One region of the Neopoerus faecalis genome, then DNA from elsewhere that is predicted to be linked to it. Evidence: a T-box and tRNA genes for the amino acid it is inferred to sense, from the RefSeq annotation. Region 1 holds a T-box; the other holds one or more tRNA genes.
The links. A T-box is a leader RNA that pairs with one kind of tRNA and senses whether it is charged. The one in region 1 lies ahead of PY311_RS01835 (glycine--tRNA ligase), so its partner is inferred to be a tRNA-Gly.
Positions count from the first base shown of each region.

Region 2: it encodes a tRNA-Gly, which carries the amino acid that the T-box ahead of PY311_RS01835 (glycine--tRNA ligase) is inferred to sense. The anticodon was not compared.

Region 1 is NZ_JARFXX010000001.1:397,591-408,483, forward strand. It holds gene dnaA (chromosomal replication initiator protein DnaA) at 1-679, opposite strand, end outside; gene rpmH (50S ribosomal protein L34) at 1,045-1,185, shown strand; gene rnpA (ribonuclease P protein component) at 1,314-1,658, shown strand; gene yidD (membrane protein insertion efficiency factor YidD) at 1,655-1,864, shown strand; gene PY311_RS01825 (YidC/Oxa1 family membrane protein insertase) at 1,894-3,051, shown strand; gene jag (RNA-binding cell elongation regulator Jag/EloR) at 3,061-3,882, shown strand; T-box leader at 4,049-4,254, shown strand; gene PY311_RS01835 (glycine--tRNA ligase) at 4,318-5,760, shown strand; gene PY311_RS01840 (DUF6881 domain-containing protein) at 6,068-6,376, opposite strand; gene PY311_RS01845 (alanyl-tRNA editing protein) at 6,378-7,529, opposite strand; gene PY311_RS01850 (hypothetical protein) at 7,549-8,466, opposite strand; gene PY311_RS01855 (glycoside hydrolase family 3 N-terminal domain-containing protein) at 8,595-9,812, opposite strand; gene PY311_RS01860 (hypothetical protein) at 10,418-10,579, opposite strand; gene PY311_RS01865 (helix-turn-helix domain-containing protein) at 10,668-10,850, shown strand.
Region 2 is NZ_JARFXX010000005.1:48,959-59,851, forward strand. It holds gene PY311_RS07425 (DNA gyrase/topoisomerase IV subunit B) at 1-1,419, shown strand, start outside; gene PY311_RS07430 (DNA gyrase subunit A) at 1,461-3,707, shown strand; gene PY311_RS07435 (YitT family protein) at 3,785-4,639, shown strand; gene PY311_RS07440 (lactate utilization protein) at 4,653-5,255, shown strand; gene PY311_RS07445 (hypothetical protein) at 5,277-5,981, shown strand; tRNA gene PY311_RS07450 (tRNA-Gly) at 6,034-6,109, shown strand; gene PY311_RS07455 (trans-sulfuration enzyme family protein) at 6,895-8,094, opposite strand; gene brnQ (branched-chain amino acid transport system II carrier protein) at 8,168-9,457, opposite strand; gene PY311_RS07465 (LysR family transcriptional regulator) at 9,756-10,679, shown strand; gene PY311_RS07470 (trans-sulfuration enzyme family protein) at 10,811-10,893, shown strand, end outside.

The DNA of each region.
Region 1 (10,893 bases):
CATAGAGGTTATTGAACGTATGGAAGAATTCGTTCTGTACCTGCTCCTTGCCGGCTACGAACTGCACATCGTCCACCAGCAGCAGGTCCGCTTCCCGATATTTGGCACGGAACTCGCTGCCCCGGCCGGCACGGATCAGCTCGATGAATTCGTTGATGAAATCGTCGCCCTTGATGTAGACGATCTTGGCGTTTTGATCGTTCCGGCGGATAACGTTGGCAATGGCATAGAGCAGATGAGTCTTACCAAGGCCGGAATCTCCGTAGATCAGCAGGGGGTTATAGTTCTGAGCCGGGTGCTCCGCCACAGCTTGCGAGGCGGCGTAGGCCAGCTTGTTGCTGGGGCCTACCACGAAGGTATCAAAGGTAAACTCTGCGGAGGTAAACCGCTCGCTCTGGTGCTTGGGGGCATTGCCCTGAAATTCGGCAAGGCCCTTTTCATCTAAGATTTCCACCTCAAATTCTATGGAGAAAATATCCTGCAGGGCGGCCTTGATGTTTTTCAGGAACAGGGATTCGATATATCGTTTCTTGAAGTCGTTGGGGCAGTAGAGCAGGAAGGTATTCTCACGGATGTCCACTGCCGACAGCTCATCAAACCATGTGGCAATGGTGGTCTCCGAGAGGTCCTTCTTTAGCTGCTGCAGGACATTTGCCCATACGTCAGCGACGGAATTCAAATCAGAACACCTCTCTTTTTATTTCGGACAAAAATATACCTCATACATTATACCAGAAAACGCCGTTTCAGGCAACACCTCTTCTAAATTAAAAATCCAAAAAGCAAACAGATATGAAGAAACAAAATGTGGGTATCTCCGGCAAAAATGCCACAACATCTTCCAAAAAGAAACGAAAAGAGGGCGAAATAAAGAAAAATTTCAGCAAATTACAACTTATTCTTGACAGAAAGTAAAAAAGTCTGTATACTATTCGGTGCGTCATAAGCTGGCGCACTGAACTGCTTACTGCGCCGCCGTATCCCGGCGGTGTCGAGTAAATGCCGCCGCAAGGCGGACGGAAATCTGACAGGAGGTGTCTCAACATGGCAACGAAACGTACCTATCAGCCCAAGAAGCTCCATGGCCAGAAGGTCCACGGCTTCCGCAAGAGAATGGCGACCGCTAACGGCCGCAAGGTCCTCTCCCGCCGCCGCGCCAAGGGCCGTGCCCGCCTGAGCTACTAAGAGGCTCAATGCGCGGGAGACACCTGAACAATGTCCTTTAGGGACGGTGGGACTGTGAGCGTCCTCCGTCCCTTAGGTTGTATCTATTATATCTGGACTGCGTTCAGGCGGAAAGGACAGGGAAAAGCATGAGAGCAGCAGTCACTCTGAAGGAAAATTATGAGTTTCGGCGGCTTTACCAGAAGGGCGCTTCGGCTGTGAGTCCCGTCATGGTGCTCTATTGCCGGAAAAACCGTCTGGGACATAACCGTTTGGGACTGGTCTCGTCCACAAAGCTGGGCCACGCCGTGGTGCGCAACCGCTGCCGGCGGCGCTTAAGAGAGGTTTACCGTCTGGAGACCCCCCGGCTCCGGCAGGGCTATGACATCATTTTGGTGGCCCGTACCCGGACAGCCACGGCCCCGTGGCCAGAGCTGCAAAGGCAGTTCCGAAGACTCTGCCGCAAGCTGGATCTGCTGGAGGAGGAGCCATGAAGCATGTGCTTTTAGCGCTGGTGCGCTTTTACCGCGCTGCGATCTCTCCCTACCGGCCACCCTGCTGCCGCTTCACGCCCACCTGTTCCCAATATGCGCTGGAGGCCATTGAAAAGTATGGTGCCCTGAAGGGCGGCTGGCTGGCCTTTCGCCGTATCCTGCGCTGCAACCCCTTTCACAAAGGCGGCTACGATCCCGTTCCCTGATTCAAAAGAATATCGGAGGAAAAACAAGAATGTCCACCATTGGCTACTACATTTGCGTACCCTTTGCCTGGCTGGTCCGTCTTTTTTATAATCTGACGGGCTCCTATGGTGTGGCTCTGATTCTGTTCACGCTGGTCATCAAGCTCATTATGCTGCCCTTCCAGATGAAATCCAAGAAGAGCATGATGCGTATGAGCCGTGTTTCCGGCCAGATGCAGGATATCCAGAAGCGCTACGCCAATAATCAGGTCAAGCTGCAGGAGGAAATGCAGAAGATCTATGAAGAAGAGGGCGTCAATCCCATGAGCGGATGCCTCTGGGGCTTTCTCCCCTTGCCGATTCTCATGGCGCTGTACTCCATCATTCGTCAGCCCATCACCCACTTCATGATGCTCTCCAAGGATGTGCTGCAATCCGTGGTGCAGACTGTCGCAGACGCCGGCGTTGACCTGACGAACATCGTCATGATGGATAAGGCAACCGGTGCCCCGGCCCTAAAGGACGGTCTCTATCAGATGGCGTCCTACGGTCAGATCAATCTGGTCAAGACCGTGCAGGAGCTGGGCCTTCCCACCCCGGAGGGCTGGTTCAACGTGAACTATAAGTTCATCGGTATGGACCTTGCCGAGACCCCCTGGACGCTGGTAAAGAACTTCACGTTCACCTGGGCGGTCATCGGCGTGATTCTCATCCCCATTCTGGCGGGCCTGAGCCAGTTTGTGCTCAGCAAGATCACCATGAATAGCCAGCCGCAGGCCAATGCCGGCGGTAACTCCATGAAGTCCATGATGTATACCATGCCCCTGTTCAGCGTGTACATCGCCTTTATCATGCCCGCCGCTCTCGGCGTTTACTGGATTGCCCAGAGCGTGTTCTCTCTCATTCAGGAGCTTGCGCTCAACAAAACGCTGAGCGCAAAGATGGCCGAGGAGGAAGAAGCCGCGTTCCAGGCCCGGCAGGCAGATCGCCGCCGCCGTATGGAGGAGGCCCGGGTACAGGAGCAGCAGAGAAAGCAGGAGGAACAGAAGAAAAAGACCCTGCGTGAAAAGCAGCAGGCCGCACAGGAGGCTAAGGCCGCCAAGGCTGCCCGCGCTGCTGTCAGCACCACGGAGGCAGGCCGGGTGGGAGACCGTCCCTATGCCCGGGGCCGTTCCTACAAGGCTGACCGTTATGATGACAACAAATAAGGAGTCGTTATGAGACAGTTTATTGATGTAACGGGCAAGACGGAGGATGAGGCCATCAGCCGTGCTCTGGAGCAGCTGGGGCTGGATCGGGACGATGTATCCGTAGAGATTCTGGAGCGTGCCAAGGCCGGATTTTTGGGTCTCGGCAGCTGTCCCGCCAAGGTCCGTGTCAGCTACGGACCCGAGGAGGAGTCTGCCTCTCAGCAGCCCAGGGCGGAAAAGGTCCGGGAGGAACGGGTGGAAAAGCCCAGAGCGCCCCGGCCTGAGAAAAAAACCGTCGAGAAGCCTGCGGAAAAGCCTCAGCACCGCGAGGAGCCTAAGCAGGAGCCTGTTCAGAGCGTAAAAACGGAGGAACTGGGCGAAGAGGTCAATGATGACCGCGCACAGGAAATCAAAAAGTTCCTCTCCGGCCTCCTTCAGCAGTTGGAGGTGCAGGCGGAAATCAAGGTATACCTTCCCGAAAAGGGCCGTTATAAGGTCTTTTTGGAGGGGCAGGGCCTCGGTGCCATCATCGGCCGCCGGGGCGAGACGCTGGATGCCATCCAGCAGCTCACCAGTTATTCCGTCAACCGTACCGGCAGCCGGGTCCGTATCCAGCTGGACGCGGAAAATTACCGTGCCAAGCGGGAGCAGAGCCTGGAGCGCCTTGCAAACAAGGTAGCTGGAAAGGTAGTCAAGTACCGCCGCAGCGTCACGCTGGAGCCTATGAACGCCTATGAACGCCATGTGATTCACACCGCGCTGCAGGAGGTTCCCGGCGTTACCACCTACTCTACCGGTGTTGACCCCAACCGCCGCGTCATTGTTGCCTTTGACCGGGAGAAAAAGTAATGAAAAGCAGCCCTGTCCACCGGATAGGGCTGCTTTTTTCAATTTTTCACCAAACGCTTCCACATTGTTGAAAAACGGCGCACTTTTTTCATTGCATTGTCTGTTTTTGGCCTTTATTCGGCGGTTCTCCTTGACAATGGGGAAAAACCGTGCTAAAGTGGCCGTTAGAAAAGCTGTGAAAGGGAAGTCCCCTGTTGATTTGCTTCAGAGAGAGCGCGGTCGGTGAAAGCGCTCCAAGTCACGCCGGGATGGCGCCCTTGAGCTGCGGAACGGAAATGTTCCGTCGGCCCCCGCCGTTACCGGGAATGAAGTGCCCCGCCTCCAACGGGGAATTCAGGTGGAACCACGGACAAGAATTTGTTCGCCCTGAGCCGATATTCGGCTCAGGGCGTTTTTTACTCCTTGAGCCAGAAAATCAGAAAAGGAGACTGTATCATGAACAACACCGAAAAGACTATGGACAAAATCGTTGCCCTGTGCAAGAACCGGGGCTTCGTGTTCCCCGGCAGCGAAATTTACGGCGGCCTTGCCAACACCTGGGACTATGGCCCCCTCGGCGCGGAGCTGAAGAAAAACATCAAGAACGCCTGGTGGAAGAAGTTCGTGCAGGAGAACCCCTATAACGTGGGTCTGGATGCCGCTATCCTCATGAACCCTCAGACTTGGGTGGCCAGCGGTCACCTCAGCGGCTTCTCCGACCCTTTGATGGACTGCCGCGAGTGCCACGAGCGCTTCCGCGCCGATAAGCTCATTGAGGACTGGTGCGCCGAAACGGGCTTTGAACTGCCCAAGGCGGTGGACGCCTTCTCTCAGGCCGAGATGAAAGACTTCATTGAGGAGCACAACATTCCCTGCCCCACCTGCGGCAAGCACAACTTCACCGACATCCGTCAGTTCAACCTGATGTTCAAGACGTTTCAGGGCGTCACGGAGGACGCCAAGAACACTGTGTACCTCCGTCCCGAAACGGCACAGGGCATCTTTGTGAACTTCAACAATGTCCAGCGTACCACCCGGAAAAAGCTGCCCTTCGGCATCGGTCAGATCGGTAAGTCCTTCCGTAACGAGATCACTCCGGGCAACTTTATCTTCCGCGTCCGCGAGTTCGAGCAGATGGAGCTGGAATTCTTCTGCAAGCCCGGCACGGACCTTGAGTGGTTCAACTATTGGCGCACGTTCTGCCATAACTGGCTGCTGTCCATCGGCCTGAAGGACGAAAATATCCGCCTCCGTGACCATGACCCCGAGGAGCTTTGCTTCTACTCCAAGGCCACCACGGACTTTGAGTTCCTGTTCCCCTTCGGCTGGGGCGAGCTGTGGGGCGTGGCCGACCGTACTGACTATGACCTGACCCAGCACTCCAACGTCAGCGGCCAGAAGCTGGTCTACCGCGAGGGCGAGGGCAAGGATATGGTGGAATATATCCCCTATGTCATCGAGCCCTCTCTGGGCGTTGAACGCAGCGTACTGGCGGTTTTGTGCGACGCTTACGATGAAGAGGTTGTCGGTCAGGACAAGAACGGCAAGGATGATATTCGTGTGGTCATGCACTTCCACCCCGCGCTGGCCCCCTTCAAGGCCGCCATTCTGCCCCTGAGCAAGAAGGAGGTCCTCTCCGGCCCCGCCATGGAGCTTTACAACGAGCTTTCCAAGGACTTCATGGTGGACTATGACGAGACCGGCTCCATCGGCAAGCGCTATCGCCGGCAGGATGAGATCGGCACGCCGTACTGCATCACGCTGGACTTTGAGACCGTGGGCGATGAGAATACCCCCGCCGACCACTGTGTCACCATCCGTGAGCGTGATACCATGGAGCAGGTGCGAATCCCCATCAGCGAGGTCAAGAGCTTCCTTGAGGAGAAGGTCAAGTTCTGAGAAAAGAACAGACTGCCTGCACCTGCGACTATGGCCGCAAATGCGGCGTACAAGCGTTTTGCAGCGCAAAACCTTGGTGCAGGGTGGATTGATTTCACCCTGCACAGGTAAAATAACAGGGCTCCCGCCAAACTCGTTTGGTGGGAAGACAGGTGCGAATCCCCATCAGCGAGGTCAAGAGCTTCCTTGAGGAGAAGGTCAAGTTCTGATTTTAAAAAGCAATCAAGCAACCCCGGCAGAGCGAAGGCTCCGCCGGGGTTGCTTTTATATCCGCATAACGCTTGATAGGGGAGGAAAGCCCTCTTTCTCAGAAAAACATCCCCATAAATCCGTCCGGCCGCTCCTGTGCCTGTCCCCAGACCTCTAAGAACATCTGCCGGGAAATGCTCCGCACCTCGCACTCGCCGGGGCGGTTCAGCGTCCGCAGCTCCGCCGGAAACGGCGTCGAATCAAGAACCTCGTCGTGTCCCATGTCCCCGCCGTAGGCAAAGCATACGCCGCCGGGATAAAATTCCACCCGCCGGGTCTCTTTGCGCTCACTGTCCAGTTCGGAGTAGACGTACCTCGCCTCATCGTCCTCCTCTGGGTGCAGCAGCTCCTTTACGATATACTCCATGTCACTTCTCCTTGAAAAACGCTTCAATGGCGCCCTGCTCCGCCTCCACGCTGCCCTGCGCGAAGCCGTTCCGCCCGCCGCCCCGTCCATGGAGCGCGGCGTTCATGGTCTTGACCAGCGCGCTGATATCCGTCCCGTCCGCGCGTCCCAGCGCGTAATGGAAGTATCCGTTTTCACCTGCAAATACCGCTGCCAAACCGCCGCAGGTCTTGCTTACGGCGTCCGCCAGACGCCGCACGCTGTCCGGCTTCATGGCGGGGCGGAACAGCAGCGCATCGCCCTTTCCGGTGTACTCCCGGGCGTCGGCGGCGAACACGGCCTCCTCCAGCGCGGCGCACCGGGCCTTGGTCTCCGCCAGCTCCCCCTTCAGACGTTCCACAGCCGCCCCGGCGTCTACGGGCTTGACGCTGAGGTTCTGCCCAATGTCCCGGGCCTGCGCCCATGTGCGGGAGAGATAGTCCAGCGCCCGTTTGCCGCACAGCAGCTCAATGCGAACGCCCTCTCGGAATTTCTGTACGGACAGGAACTTCACAAGTCCCACCTGTCCGCTCCGCAGCACGTGGGTGCCGCAGCAGGCGCAGCAGTCTGCGCCGGGAAATGTCACAATGCGGACGTCCCCCTCCAACGGCTTCTTGCTGCGGTAATCAATGGCCTCCAGCTCCGCGCCCCGGTGGAGCTGAATGTCGATGGGATGATCCTCATAAATGTATTGGTTGGCCGCCGCCTCAATTTCCAGCAGCGCCTCCCATGAAATATCCGCGTTGAAGTCGATGGTCACGATGTCCGCGCCCATGTGAAAGCCCACATTATCGCAGTGGAACCGCTCACAGATCAGCCCGGAGCAGATGTGCTCCCCGGAGTGCTGCTGCATATGGTCGAACCGCCGCGCCCAATCGATGCTTCCCACCACGGTTTTCCCAATTTCCACGGCGGCTTCCACATTGTGGAGAACCACGCCGCTTTTTTCATGAACGTCCGTCACGGCAATGCCGTCCAGCGTGCCGTGGTCCGCCGGCTGACCGCCGCCCTCCGGGTAAAAGGCCGTGCGGTCCAGCGTCACGATATAGCCGTTTTTGCCCGGCTGGCAGTCCAGCACCGTTGCGGTAAATTCCGTCAGAAAGGGGTCCTTGTAGAATAGCTTTTCCGTTTCCATGGGGAAAATTCCTTTCGTTTTATGAGATGGTGACTAAGAAATGCCACAGAGGATCAATGAGCCACAGGCCAAAGGCCGCGGAGCAGACATTGGCGGTGATCGCATACACGGCGGCGCGGGCCTTGCTTTTTTCCGTCAGCAGCCGGCGGTACAAAAGCAGCTCTACTAATGTAATGACGATCTCAATCGGCAGGTAGAAGAATATGGTCATCCATGCGTTGGCACCATTCTGCAAAACGCTGACCGCCAGATAGACGGAGAAGCCTCCCTGCGTTATCAGATTTACCAGCAGGAAGCTGTACCAGCTTTTTTTGCTCCGGTAGCCAAATAGAAACAGCAGGACACCCTCAATCAGCAGGGTAGGGAGGAGGGTGCACAGGAATTGCAGCGCATAGGCCATGGCCGGACTGGGCGCGTTGGCGATCCTTGCCGCCCAATCCACCGTTGCGCTGGATTGCAGCGTTGCCCGGTGCAGGACTCCGGATACCCAGCTTTCGCCGCTTTTTGTTACGAGAATGATCCGATACGTATCCGGTACGCCATGGTAACGGAAGGAATGGAGCCGCACCCCGCCTGCGTCGCTGCCGATCAGGTCGCCCCACATGGGCACACCGTTGGTGCCCTGCGCGGTGCAGGCGTGCCAGCCCTCCGGCACCGCCGCCCGCAGCGCGTCCAGCAGCTCGCTGTCCAGTGCAGCGATCTCCTCCTCGGAGTAGCTCCAATCCAGCCCGCTGTATGTGTCATCCCCGTCTCCTGAGCCATAGGTGTGCCCCTGATAATCCCCCTTTTCCAAAAGATCGAGGTAGTATGGCTCCTCCGGGGCGTTTTTCACCAGCACCTTTAACTGCGCCTTCGGCCCCGTGTCCGCAAAGGCGGAGACTGTCAGCAGTGCGGCGGCCAAGACCATTAAAATGTAAAAACGCAGAGACCTTTTCATAGAATTACTCCTTTTCTCCGTGCCACACTTTTTGGCGGCCCTTCCATAAGATAGACGAAAAAGGGGGGGACTTTGTTCCTAAACACTTAAAATAATACAATTTGCAATATTTACAAAAAATATTCCAATCAGGAATATAAGCTGGGGATGTATATATGGTCATCCTTGCATTTCAGCACCCGCAGACACGCGCTGTCGATGACGCTTTCCGCCAGCGTCCCCTCCTGCACCGCCGCAATCACGGCGGGAATTTGGGTGCGGTAGTCCGTGGTAATGACCATGTCATTCCCGGCCTGAAGGGCCATCACCGCCACAGCGCCTTCCTTGGCATAGGCTTTTACGGCGTCCATGGCTAAATCGTCTGTGATGGCAATGCCCTCAAAGCCGCAAGTCTCCCGCAGAACCTTATGTACCGCCGGAGACAGGGAGGCGGGCAGCTCCGTATCCATGCAGTTGACGATGTTGTGGCTCACCAGCACAAAAGGAGTCCCGGCCTCGATCCCCGCCTTAAAGGGCAGCAGGTCAGAGGTCTCAAAGGTCTCCATGGGCCGCTCGTCCACGGCAATGCCGGTGTGGGTGTCGGCGTTGTTTCCATAGCCGGGGAAGTGTTTTAGCACGGCCATTTCTCCGGCGTCGCCCATGGTCAGCACCGTCCGGGTGATGTAGTCCGCCGTGGTCTCCGCATCCTGGCCAAGGGTGCGGTCATAGATAAAGTCGTTGGGGTCGGTGGATACGTCACACACCGGGGCAAAGTTCACATTGATGCCCAGGTCCAGCAGGGACTGACTTTTATCCAGGGCGTCCTGAGCCAGGGCCTCCATGCCGCCGGTGCTGTAAATCGCCTGGGGGGATTTGAACGGTTCGGAGAAGAGGTTGGGGTTCCGGCTGGCCCGGGTGACGGTGCCGCCCTCCTCGTCGCTGCCGATGAAGAGGGGGATGGAGGCCGCGTCCTGGTAGCTCTGGAGCTTCTGGGTGAACTGGTCCCGGGTTAGCCAGATGTCGCCGTCCTTGTAGTCCCGGCCGAACAGCAGATAGCCTCCTAAATGGTAGGTGGAAATATCCTCCACGGCGTTGGTCTCCGGGCATCGGACAAAGAATAGCTGTCCCACCTTTTCCTCTAAGGTCATGGAGTCCAGCAGGGCCTGCAGCCGTTCTTCACGGGCCTTTTCCGCCGCCAGACGCTCCTGCTCCGCGATTTCCTCCGGCGTCAGCTCCGGTTCCGTGGGTGCGGCGGGTTCCTCCCCCTGTCCCGGTGTCACCGGCTCTGTGGGGCATTCCACTTTTGCACAGCCCGACAGGGAAAATAAGGTCAGCGCTGCTATAACTGCGGCTAAAAATCGTCTCATGGCGTCCTCCGTTTCGAATTATTCTTCCGCTTCTTTCCGATAGTTTACCATACGAAAACAAAAATTGGAACCACCAAATTTGCAGGCTTACCACGGGTAGTGCCGCTATGCGGCACAGCATTGCGGCCCCCACTTTTCTTTTGTCTTGGCAAAAGAAAAGTGGAGGCCGCAGCGGTGGAAAAGAAAACCTTTTAGGGATGAGTTGACCGGCGAAGCGGTCAACTCACCCAAAACGGGGGGCTGACCGGTACGGACTGCCGACTGGGCCTGCAAATCCGCTGGCGGCTGCACTGTACCCTTGCTTTGAAAGAGTGCGTTCCCGCAATCAAGGTGCGGCAGCAATTCGTGCTGCAAATAGGACACTCTCTGTGTCTTTTTTCGCTGGCGCTGAAAGGTGGACTATAAAGAAAACCGAGGCTGTCGATAAAGTGATAAATTTTCCGCGACGGTAAGGAAGGGTGTGCGCGGGAAACCCAAGAAGGGTGTCCCGCGCCATTAAAATTCTAAGTTTTCAGAACTTTTATGAAGTTCTGAAAACTTGCTCAGCGGGGAGAAAAGACTTTTTCGACACGCTGAACCGACAGTCCGATTGATCGGACTGTCGGTTATTTTTGTGCAGTGGCTTCGGTTAAATAGAGCTCCTCAGCCTCCTGCTGTGCACGCATCAAAAGCTCCTTTGCCTGTCCGTAATTCATTGCTTCCAGTGCATTCACGGCGTCCGACACGCGGTTGAACAGGTGCAGGTACATGGTTTTGTAATCCTCCATAAAATCACCTCGTTATACCATATCGGGATATATCTAATATACCAAAACGGCATAATAGTGTCAAGGTGATAGCATGAGATTACGAGAATTGCGTTTAGAACGAAATATGTCGCAGCAGCGATTGGCGATGGAGCTTTCCATGACGCAGAATACCATCAGCCGTTATGAAAACGGAGAGCGGGAGCCCGGCATTAAGGAATTGATTCGGATTGCCGATTATTTTAATGTTTCGTTGGACTATCTGCTGGAGCGAAGCGAGCAAAAGCGGTAGAGCACGCCGATGCTTTTCAAAATTACAGCAAAAAGGAGGGCAT
Region 2 (10,893 bases), on a different contig from region 1:
GAATATTTCACGGATATACTGCGCCGTCAAGCAGTGGTGAATGAGGGGATTACCTTCAAGTTCCGGGATCAGCAGGAGGACGGCTCTCTGCCTGAGGAGGATTTCGTTTACGAGCACGGCATCCAGGACTATGTGGCGGAGCTGGCCGGGGAGGGAGCCCTGACGTCCCCGGTATTCTGGCAGGCGGAAAAGCGGGGCCGGGATCGGGCGGACAAGCCGGAGTACAAGGTGAAGCTCTCTGCCGCCTGCTGCTTTTCCAACCGGGTGCAGGTCATTGAGCACTACCATAACTCCTCGTGGCTGGAGCACGGCGGCGCGCCGGAAAAGGCCACGAAAAGCGCCTTTGTCTCCGCAGTAGATAAGTACCTGCGGGATCAAAACAAATATCAGAAAAATGAAAGCAAGATCACATGGCAGGATATTGAGGACTGCCTGATCTTCGTCTCCAATAACTTTTCTACGCAGACCAGCTACGAGAACCAGACAAAAAAATCCATCACCAACAAGTTCGTGCAGGAGGCCATGACGGAGTTCCTGCGGACAAATCTGGAGATTTACTTCATCGAGAACCACTTCGACGCCGAGAAGATCGCCGAACAGGTCCTTGTAAACAAGCGCAGCCGGGAAAGCGCGGAGAAGCAGCGACTGAATATCAAGAAAAAGCTCTCCGGCAATATCGACATTTCCAACCGGGTCCAGAAATTTGTGGACTGCCGGTCCAAGGATGTGGAGAAGCGGGAAATTTATATCGTGGAGGGCGACTCCGCCCTGGGCAGTGTTAAGCTCAGCCGGGATGCGGAGTATCAGGGCATCATGCCCGTCCGGGGCAAAATTTTGAACTGCCTGAAGGCGGATTACGCACGCATTTTCAAAAGCGAGATCATTACCGACCTCATCCGCGTGCTGGGCTGCGGTGTGGAAATTCAGAATAAGCACGTAAAGGACCTGGCCGCCTTTGACCTTGCCAACCTCCGCTGGAGCAAGGTGGTCATCTGCACCGATGGCGATGTGGACGGCTTCCAGATTCGCACGCTGATTTTGACCATGCTTTACCGCCTGACGCCCAGCCTTATTGAAAAGGGCTATGTGTATATTGCGGAAACGCCGCTTTTTGAGATCAACTGCGGCGATAAAACGTGGTTTGCCTACTCCGATAAGGAGAAGGCGGAGATCGTAAAGTCGCTGGAGGGAAAGAAGTACAAAATCGACCGCTCCAAGGGCCTTGGCGAAAATGACCCCGACATGATGTGGCTCACTACCATGAACCCCGAGACCCGACGGTTGATCCGGGTCATGCCGGAGGACGCCGCCCGGACGTCCGAAGTATTTGACCTTCTACTGGGGGACAACCTGCAGGGCCGGAAGGACCATATCGCGGAAAACGGAGCAAGGTTTTTGGATTTGGCGGATATTTCGTGATTTCCGATGAAACCCCACTGATAGAATAAGGAATTTTTACTATGCCGAAAAAGAAGCAGCCGGAGGAAGCCCGGCACCCAGTTAATAACCCCAACGTCATGGGCCTTCATGCGGCGGTGGTGGAGCAGCCCATCACCGACACGCTGGAGACCAACTATATGCCCTATGCCATGAGCGTCATTGTCTCCCGGGCCATCCCGGAAATCGACGGCTTCAAGCCCTCTCACCGCAAGCTGCTCTACACCATGTACAAAATGGGCTTGCTGACCGGAGCACGGACGAAGTCCGCCAACATCGTGGGTCAGACCATGCGCCTGAACCCCCACGGCGACGCCGCCATTTACGATACCATGGTGCGCTTGTCCAAGGGCTACGGCGCTCTGCTGACCCCCTTTGTGGACTCCAAGGGCAACTTCGGCAAGTCCTACTCCCGGGATATGTCATGGGCTGCTCCCCGGTACACGGAGGCGAAGCTCTCCGCCATCTGCGGGGAGATCTTCAAGGACATCGACAGTGATACCGTGGACTTCGTGGATAACTATGACAACACCATGAAGGAACCGGCGCTGCTGCCCACCACCTTCCCCAATATTCTGGTATCTGCCAACAGCGGCATTGCCGTGGGCATGGCCTCCCAGTTCTGCGGTTTCAACCTGAAAGAGGTCTGCGATACTACGGTGGCCTACCTGAAAAACCCGGACTGCGACCTGACGGAAACGCTGCTGGCCCCGGATTTTCCCACCGGCGGCGAGCTGATCGCGGACAGCAGCGCCCTTCGGGATATTTACAATACCGGCCGGGGCAGCGTCCGGGTGCGGGCCAAGTACCGCTATGTCAAGGATGAAAACCTTATTGAAATTTATGAGATTCCCTATTCCACCACGGTAGAGGCGATTTTGGACAAGGTGGCGGAGCTCATCAAGGCGGGCAAGGCCAAGGAGATCGCCGATATGCGGGACGAGACGGACCTGTCCGGATTGAAGCTGGCCATCGACCTCAAGCGGGGCACGGACCCGGATAAGCTCATGGCTAAGCTCTACCGGCTCACGCCACTGGAGGACGCCTTTGCCTGCAATTTCAACGTGCTCATCGGCGGCAGCCCCAAGGTGCTGGGTGTCCGGCAGATTTTGGAGGAATGGACCGCGTGGCGCACGGAGAGCGTGAAGCGCCGGGTCTACTTTGTCCTCGGCAAGAAGAAGGACAAGCTGCATCTGCTCAAGGGTCTCAAGCGCATTCTGCTGGACATCGACAAGGCCATCAAAATTATCCGGGAGACGGAGGAGGAGGCCGAGGTCATCCCCAATTTGATGATCGGCTTCGGCATTGACCAGATTCAAGCGGAATACGTGGCGGAGATCAAGCTGCGGAACATCAACAAGGAATATATCCTCAAGCGCACCCGGGAGACCGACGCCCTGCGGGACGAGATCGAGGATCTGGAGGACCTTCTGAACAGCCCCCAGCGGGTAAAGAAGGTCATTGTGGAGGAGTTGAACGCCGCTGCGGAAAAGTACGGCGAGCCCCGCCGTACCACCATTGTCTATCCCCACGAAATTACGCAGTATACCCCGGAGGCGGAGCAGAAGGAGGAATATCCTGTATCTGTGTTCCTGTCCCGGGAAGGGTATTTTAAGAAGATCACACCTGCCTCTCTGCGGATGAGCAGCGAGCAGAAGTATAAGGAGGGTGATGCCCTCCGCCAGGGCTTTGAGACCACCTCCAATGCCGAGGCCATGTTCTTTACGGATAAATGTCAGGTCTATAAGACCCGCCTTGGCGAGTTCGATGATGCCAAAGCCAGTGTCCTTGGCGATTATCTGCCCACAAAGCTGAAGATGGACGCCGGGGAAAGCGTAATTTTCATGGTGCTGCCGGGGGCGGACTATGCCGGGAGCCTGCTGTTCTTCTTTGAAAACGGCAAGGCGGCCCGGGTGGAGCTGAAGGCGTATCAGACCACCTCTAACCGCCGCAAGCTCACCGGCGCGTACTCCGATAAAGCCCCGCTGGCCTGTATCCGCCGGCTGGACGAGGACTGCGAGCTGGCGGTCTATTCCAACGAGCCCCGCTGCCTGATTTTCCACACGGCGCTGCTGGCGCCGAAGACCACCCGTTCCGCACAGGGCGTGGCGGTGATGACGCTGAAGCCGAAATACCATCTGGAGTCGGTGCGGCTCTCCGATGAGACCGCCATTACCAACCGGACCCGTTACCGGGTGCGGGCGATTCCCGCCGCCGGGGCCTTAGTAAAAGAGGAGGACTCCGAGGACCAGCAGATCAGTCTGCTGTAAAGAGCGTGTACCTTCCGCATGGTAGTCGGACGTCTCTGCGGCATAAAAGACAAACAGACAATGAGGGGGAGAAGCTTTTGAAAAGGCAACTGAAAAGCTATGCCATCATAGCGCTGGGTGCGGTGATTTTCGCGCTGGCCTTTGACTGGTTCTTTGCGGCAAATGCCGTAGGCATGGGCGGCATCACAGGTCTGGCGCAGGCCATCAATGTCCTGCTGCCGGTGCTGCCGGTGGGTATTTTGACAATTCTGCTGAATATCCCGCTGTTTCTGGCGGGCTGGCGGTTCATCGGCTTCCATCTGCTGTCCTCCTCACTGTTTGCCATGGCGGTCAGCTCTCTTGCCATGGACGGAATTGCCCTGTTTTATACCTTTCCGCCCATGGATTCCATGCTGGCCGCAGTCTGCGGCGGCGCCATGATGGGAACGGGCCTTGGCATTGTATTCTCACAGGGGGCCACCACCGGCGGCACGGACATCGTGGCCCGCCTGCTGAAGCTGAAATTTCCGTGGCTTCCCATGGGCAAGCTGATACTAATCCCGGATGGTGTGGTACTGGCATTGACGGCCATCGCCTTTCAGCGGCTGGAAACGGCTCTCTATGGCGCGGTGGCCCTGTATGTGTCCAGCAAGGTTATGGACACGGTGCTCTACGGCATGAACGCCTCTAAGGTGGCGTACATCATTTCCGATGACTGGAAGGCGGTGGCAGACGCTATTTTGGCCTATGACCGGGGTGTGACCATTCTCAATGCCGCCGGGGCCTACACCGGCGCGGAAAAGCACGTTTTGCTGGTGGCGTTTCGTCAGCGGGAGATCGTGGAGATCAAGCGGCGCGTCCATGCCATTGACCCCGGCGCGTTTTTGATCGTCTGCGACGCCCATGAGGTCTTGGGCGAGGGCTTCCGGGAATATCAGAAGGAAGAGCTGTAAAGGAGAAGGGGCTATGACGGATTTTTCAAGGGTAAAACAGAATTTGGAGGCCCGGGGCTTCCGCGTCAGTGTATTCGCCACGGCGGCGGAGGCGGCGGACTATCTGGACAGCGCCATTGACAATACCTCCGTGGGCTTCGGAGGCTCCGTGACACTGGAGCAGATGGGTCTTTATGAGCGGCTGGAGCGGCATGACCGGGTCAACTGGCACTGGCGGCCCACGGTTGACGGAGCAGACGCCCGGCAGGCGGCCATGACAGCGGAGCATTACATTACCTCGGTAAACGGTCTTGCGGAAACAGGAGAGCTCATCAATATCGACGGTACCGGCAACCGCGTGGCATCCACACTGTACGGTCATAAAAAGGTCTGGTTCGTGGTGGGCCGGAACAAGCTGGCTCCCACGTATGAGGAGGCCCTCTGGCGGGCGCGGAATATTGCCGCGCCGAAGAACGCCCAGCGTCTGAAGCGGAAAACGCCCTGTGCGGTCAAGGCTGACCACTGCTATGACTGCAAGAGCCCGGAGCGCATCTGCCGGGGACTGGTGGTGCTGTGGGAGGCCATTGGCAGCATGGAGATGGAAGTGGTCCTCGTAGACGAGGCGCTTGGCTATTAAAATCGAACGGAGGGGACGCGGATGAAGGGTCAACGGTTGGCGGCGGCAGGGCTGGCGCTATGCCTGCTGACAGGCTGCGCCCCCTTGCTGGAGCGCTCCTATACCGTCTCAGAGCCCCACAGCAGCAAGCTCTGGGAGAGCGAGGCGGCGGGGACGCTTCGGGCGGAAAACCATCAGGACATTGTCAATGACCTGCTGATCTTGATCGGCCAGCACACGGAAAGCGCCGTGTTGCGCCTATACGGTTTTGAGGACGATCAGGCTGCCATGGAGCAGATGGATCAGGCCATGCTGGAGGTCCAGCAGGAAACGCCGCTGGGGGCCTATGCCGTGGAGTATATCACCGCTGTGGAGCAGCCCCAGCGGAGCTGCTATGAGATGAACGTCCAGATCAGCTACCGCCGCAGCGCCGAGCAGGTGCAGACCATTGTAAACGCTACCAGCCCCAGCGCTCTGCATGATCTGCTGACAGCGGCGCTGGACGGGGACCGGGCGGAGTTGGTGGTCCGCGTGAGCTATTGGCAGGCAGACAGCCGCGAAAAGGTGGAGCAGGCGCTCACGCAGGTTCGGCAGGAGCGCGGCGTCCCGGTGGAGACCGTGTGGCTGGTGCATTATTACCCGGAAACGGACCCGGTGGGAATTGTGGAATTTCTGCTGAAGCCGGCGGAGCAGACTGCGGCAGAACCGGCAGCCAATGAATTACCGGAAGAAAAAACGGAAAAATAGGAAAAACCTCTTGACAGAAACGAGCGTGCTTGCTATAATAACTACTGTTCTTGCGGGCTTAGCTCATCTGGTAGAGCGCCACCTTGCCAAGGTGGAGGTAGCGAGTTCGAGCCTCGTAGCCCGCTCCAAAAAAGAAACACCACCCATTGGGTGGTGTTTCTTTTTTGGAGCGGGCAAGTTTGCTTCGCAAACTTATCCTGCGGGGGGGATTAAAAAGCAGGGGAAACAGGCGATGCGCCGCCAGTGGCGGAAGAAGCGAGCCTGTTTCGAGGAAGCGGCGCTGTTTGTGGTTTTCAAAAGGCCACAAACAGCAATGCCGCGACGGTGTTCACCCGGCTAAGGTTTCCCCTGCAAACATCCCTGTCCTTGCGGACAACAGAAAGTATAGTATTTTTGGATTGCCGCTGATAGAAGTACGAACTCGCTGTCTCCACCTCAACACGTGAAGTGTGTTTTAAATCATGGAGGCCGGCAGGGTTCCTGTGAATTGCCAACGGCAATTCGTGGGATACCGGGAAGCGAGTTCGAGCCTCGGTTTTTGCAAACATCTCCTTCCCTTGCGGTGCGTGCAACTCTGTGCATCCGTTACCTTTACCCGTGTGCGGAGCGCACTTGAATCAGGGAGATCTGGTAGGGTTCTGCATCATCCTCACAAGATCCATAGCCCGCGGCGCTGCCTTCCGGCAGCGCCTTGCTCATTCCGCTGTTCGCCCTCTCCCCACTGAAATCGCTGCGCTGGGTTTCAGCGGGGGACTCCGTCGCAGTGATTCGTAGGATGTTGGAAATGAGTTCGGACCTTGTTCTGCAATCCGCATACGGAAATGCCAAGAATTCGTTTAAAAACGCAAAAATAACAGCAGAGCATCCAACTGGATGCTCTGCTGTTATTTTTATAGGGGTAGGTATCTCTGCTTTACAGCTTTGCCAGCGCCTGATCGAAATCGTTCAGCAGGTCATCGGTGTCCTCAAGGCCGGAGGAGAGGCGAATCTGGCCCATGGTGATGCCAATAGCCGCCAGCTCGTCGGGGCTGAGATCGCGATGAGAGGCTCTGGGGGGATAGGTCAGCGTGGTGCCGACACCGGCCAGCGTGGGAACAAAGCGGACCAGCTGCAGATTGCTGATGAGCTTGTCGATCTCTTTCTGACCGCCCTTGAAGTTCACGCAGAGCATACCGCCGTAGCCGTTGCCCTCGAACTGCTTGTCGGCCAGCGCCTTGCTGGGAGAGGACTCCAGACCGGGATAATAAACCTTTTCCACCTTGGGATGGCTCTCAAAGAACTTGGCCAGCGCCATGCCGTTTTCCGCCATCTTCTTAACACGCAGAGGCAGGGTCCGCAGGCTCCGGGCCAGCAGCCAGGACTCCGTAGCGCCCAGATTGGCACCGTAGAGGCCGAGGTAGAAGCTCAGGGACTTGATGATCTCCTCGGAGCCGATGACCGCGCCGCCTACCAGATCATCGTGGCCGCCGAGATACTTGGTGGCGCTGTAGATTACAAGGTCGGCACCGAACTTGATGGGCTTTGCGATGATGGAGGTGGCAAAGGTGTTGTCGATGAACAGCTTTGCGCCGTGGGCGTGGGCAACATCCGCCAGATGCTGAATATCGGGTACGCTCATCAGAGGATTGGCGATGGTCTCGCCGTACACCAGCTTGGTGTTGGGACGCATATAGTCCGCAACATCCTGCGTGTTGAAGTCGATGAAGGTGGTCTCCACGCCCCAGCGCTTCAGCTCGTGCTTGAGGTAGTAGAACGCCTCGCCGTAGATGATGGGGGAGGCCACGATGTGGTCGCCGGGCTTCACCGTTGCCAGAATGGAGGTGGTGATGGCCGCCATGCCGGAGGAAAACACCAGACCCTTCTCGCCGCCCTCACCGGCCGCCAGAATTTGAGAGGTGGCGTCGGCGTTGGGGTTGCCAAGACGGAAATAGGCATAGCCGGGAGCGCCCTCGTCGCAAATCTTATCAATGGGATCAATGGAGTCGAAAATGTAGGCAGAGGACAGATAGATGGGGAAGGTCTCCGGCACTGTCAGCGCCTTGTTCAGCTCGTAGCACAGCTCACCATTGCCGGTGTGGACGTATTTGGTTGCGTCGCCCTTTTCAATAGACATATAATCCTCCTTACGCGCTTTGCGCGTTCCAATTAAAATGCGGTATCAGATTTTTTCAGAAACTCACGCGAAATCAGGTCTCCGTGCGGCCCTTGCCCTTTCCGGCGATGAGACCGACGATGAAGCCCACCACAGCGGGAACGATCCAGCCGAAGCCCAGAGCATAGAGGGGGATGTGGTTCATAACGGGATCGAGGAAGCCGAAGCCGTACTCGTGGGGCAGGTCCAGAATGGCGTACACCACGGTGAAATACACAGCGCCCTTAAATGCGCCGTCATTGGGAATCTTCTTCTCGAAGATGCCCAGAATGGTCATTACCAGCGTGATGGGATAGAAGAAGGAGAACCAGGGGGAGGTCAGGCTCACGATGGTATCCAGACCGAAGCTGGCGACGATGGTGGTGACGATAGGGACGATCATGACCAGAACCTTGTAGGACAGCTTGCCGTGGGTGGCGGTCTCATAGAAATCTGCCACTGCGGTGATCTGGCTGATGGCGGTGGTGAGGCAGGCCAGCACCACGGACAGGCACAGGCCGTAAATCGCGATCTGGCCGCCGCTGGAGCGGATGATCGCCAGCAGGAGGTTGGCGTTGCTGATGCTGTCGGGCGTGTACTCGGTGCTGACGCAGGCGCCCATATACAGCAGACCGCCATAGACGACAGCCAGGCAGACGGCGGCGATCAGGCAGGCCCGGACATGGGCATTGCGGAAGGCTTCACCCTCGTAGCCCTTGCGCTTGATGCTGTCAAAGAACACGCCGGCAGCCAGAAAGGACACCAGAACGTCGCCGGTGCTGTAACCGCCAAGGAAGCTGTTGACAAAGGCGTTATCCACGGAGGCGGCGCCGGGAGTACCGATGGGGCTGACAGCGCCCTTGACCACCAGAATGAACAGGATGATGGTCATAACAGGAGTCAAAATCTTGCCCACATTGTCCAAAGCGGTACCGCGGTCCTTAGCGAACAGGAACGCGATCACGAAGTAGAGAATGACGAACACCAGATACGGTGCGCCGGGCCAGATGCCCTGAAGGCCCATCTCAATGCCGACGGCTGCGGTTCTGGGGATGGACACGCAGCAGCAGAGGATCATGATGGCGCCGATCATGACGGTGTAGAACTTCTTGTTCACATGGTCGGAGATTTTCTGGACAGAGCCGCACATACCCAGCACAATGATAGCCAGAATGGGCAGACCCACGCCGGAGGCCAGCATACCGATCATGCCGCTGAGCCAGTTGCTGCCGCTTTGCAGGCCCAGCATCGGCGGGAAGATCAGGTTGCCCGCGCCGAAGTAGGAGGCGAAGAACGCCAGACCTACGAATAGGACGTCTGTGAATTTGATTTTTTTCTCTTGCATAAATAAGTTCCTCCCTATTTTCCTATTTTGCACACTGAAAAACTGAGAACCGTTTGCTGACTTTTATGATAGCGGCTGAAATCGCGTTTGTCCAATAAACCGATGTTATGAACTGCAATTACTTTTGTATATATCGACCTATAATCACCTGTTTTTAAAAAACTGTTGTTTAGTATCACGAAAATGTTTGTTTTTTTAAAACAGACTATTTTGGTATGATTATAGTTGCACATTTTGGAATTCTTGTGCTATAATACAAGAAATCCATCGAAAAACGAGGAAAGGTTGGCAATTTGTCATGACGCTTCTTCAGTTGAAATACATTTCCACGGTGGCTAAATACGGCTCTTTCTGTAAAGCAGCCCAAGCGCTGTACGTATCACAGCCCGGAATCAGCAAAATGGTCTGTGCGCTGGAGGAGGAACTGGGAATTACCATTTTTGTCCGCTCCGCTGCCGGCATCACCTTGACGGCGGAAGGCCGGGAGCTGCTGAATATGGGGGAGCGGCTGCTGAAGGACGCCGAGCATATCTCCCGGCACTTTACGCAGGACATGGGTAAGACCCATGAGACCCTCAGCGTCAGCAGCCAGCATTATTGCTTTGTGATTGATGCCCTGATGGATTACCAGCGCGCCAGCAAAAAAGATGACTATACTTATAAGCTGTTAGTGGGACAGGGGCCGGAGGTCATCCAGCAGGTGTCGGACAAGACCACAGAGCTGGGCGTCCTCTTTATCAGTGACCGCAGCCGCAAGCACATGAACCGTGTTTTTGGGGACAACCATTTGGAATTTCACCCGCTGGTCAACAGCAAGCCATATGTGTTCATCCACGAAACCCATCCGCTGGCAAAAAAGTCCGTGCTGACGCTGGAGGAGTTGCAGCCCTATCCCTGCATCATGTATGAGCTGGACTCCGATTCTCCCTCCGTTTTGCAGGAGGAAATGCTGCTGCCGGACTTTTATCCCCGGAAGGTGAACATCATCAGCGGCCTTTACCAAAGCATGATGGTCATGAAAGAGTGTCAGGGCTATGATTTGGGGACCGGCACGGTCTCTGCCGGAAACCGAGAGCTGGGCGTTGTAAAGCGGCCCATCGTGGGCTATGATGATGTGATCACCATCGGCTGGATTTGCCAGAAGGGCCATACGCTGTCCCGGCCGGCGGAGGAGCTTGTCAAGCTGCTCCAGCGCCACTGCTGCGATGTGCCGGAGACCTGAATGGAAAAATAATTGGTTATGACCGGCAATAACATCACGGTATTTCCGTAACCCCTGTGATTTGTGCTATGCTTTTCTCAACCAAAATGGTAGGTTTTAGAAAAACCGCACAAATTTTAGGAGGTATACGCATGAGCCAGTTAGTTTTGAAGCATCCTGACCTGAAGCATGAGGAATTGAAGTTCAACACCGTAGAAGTCCACGCCGGTGAGCC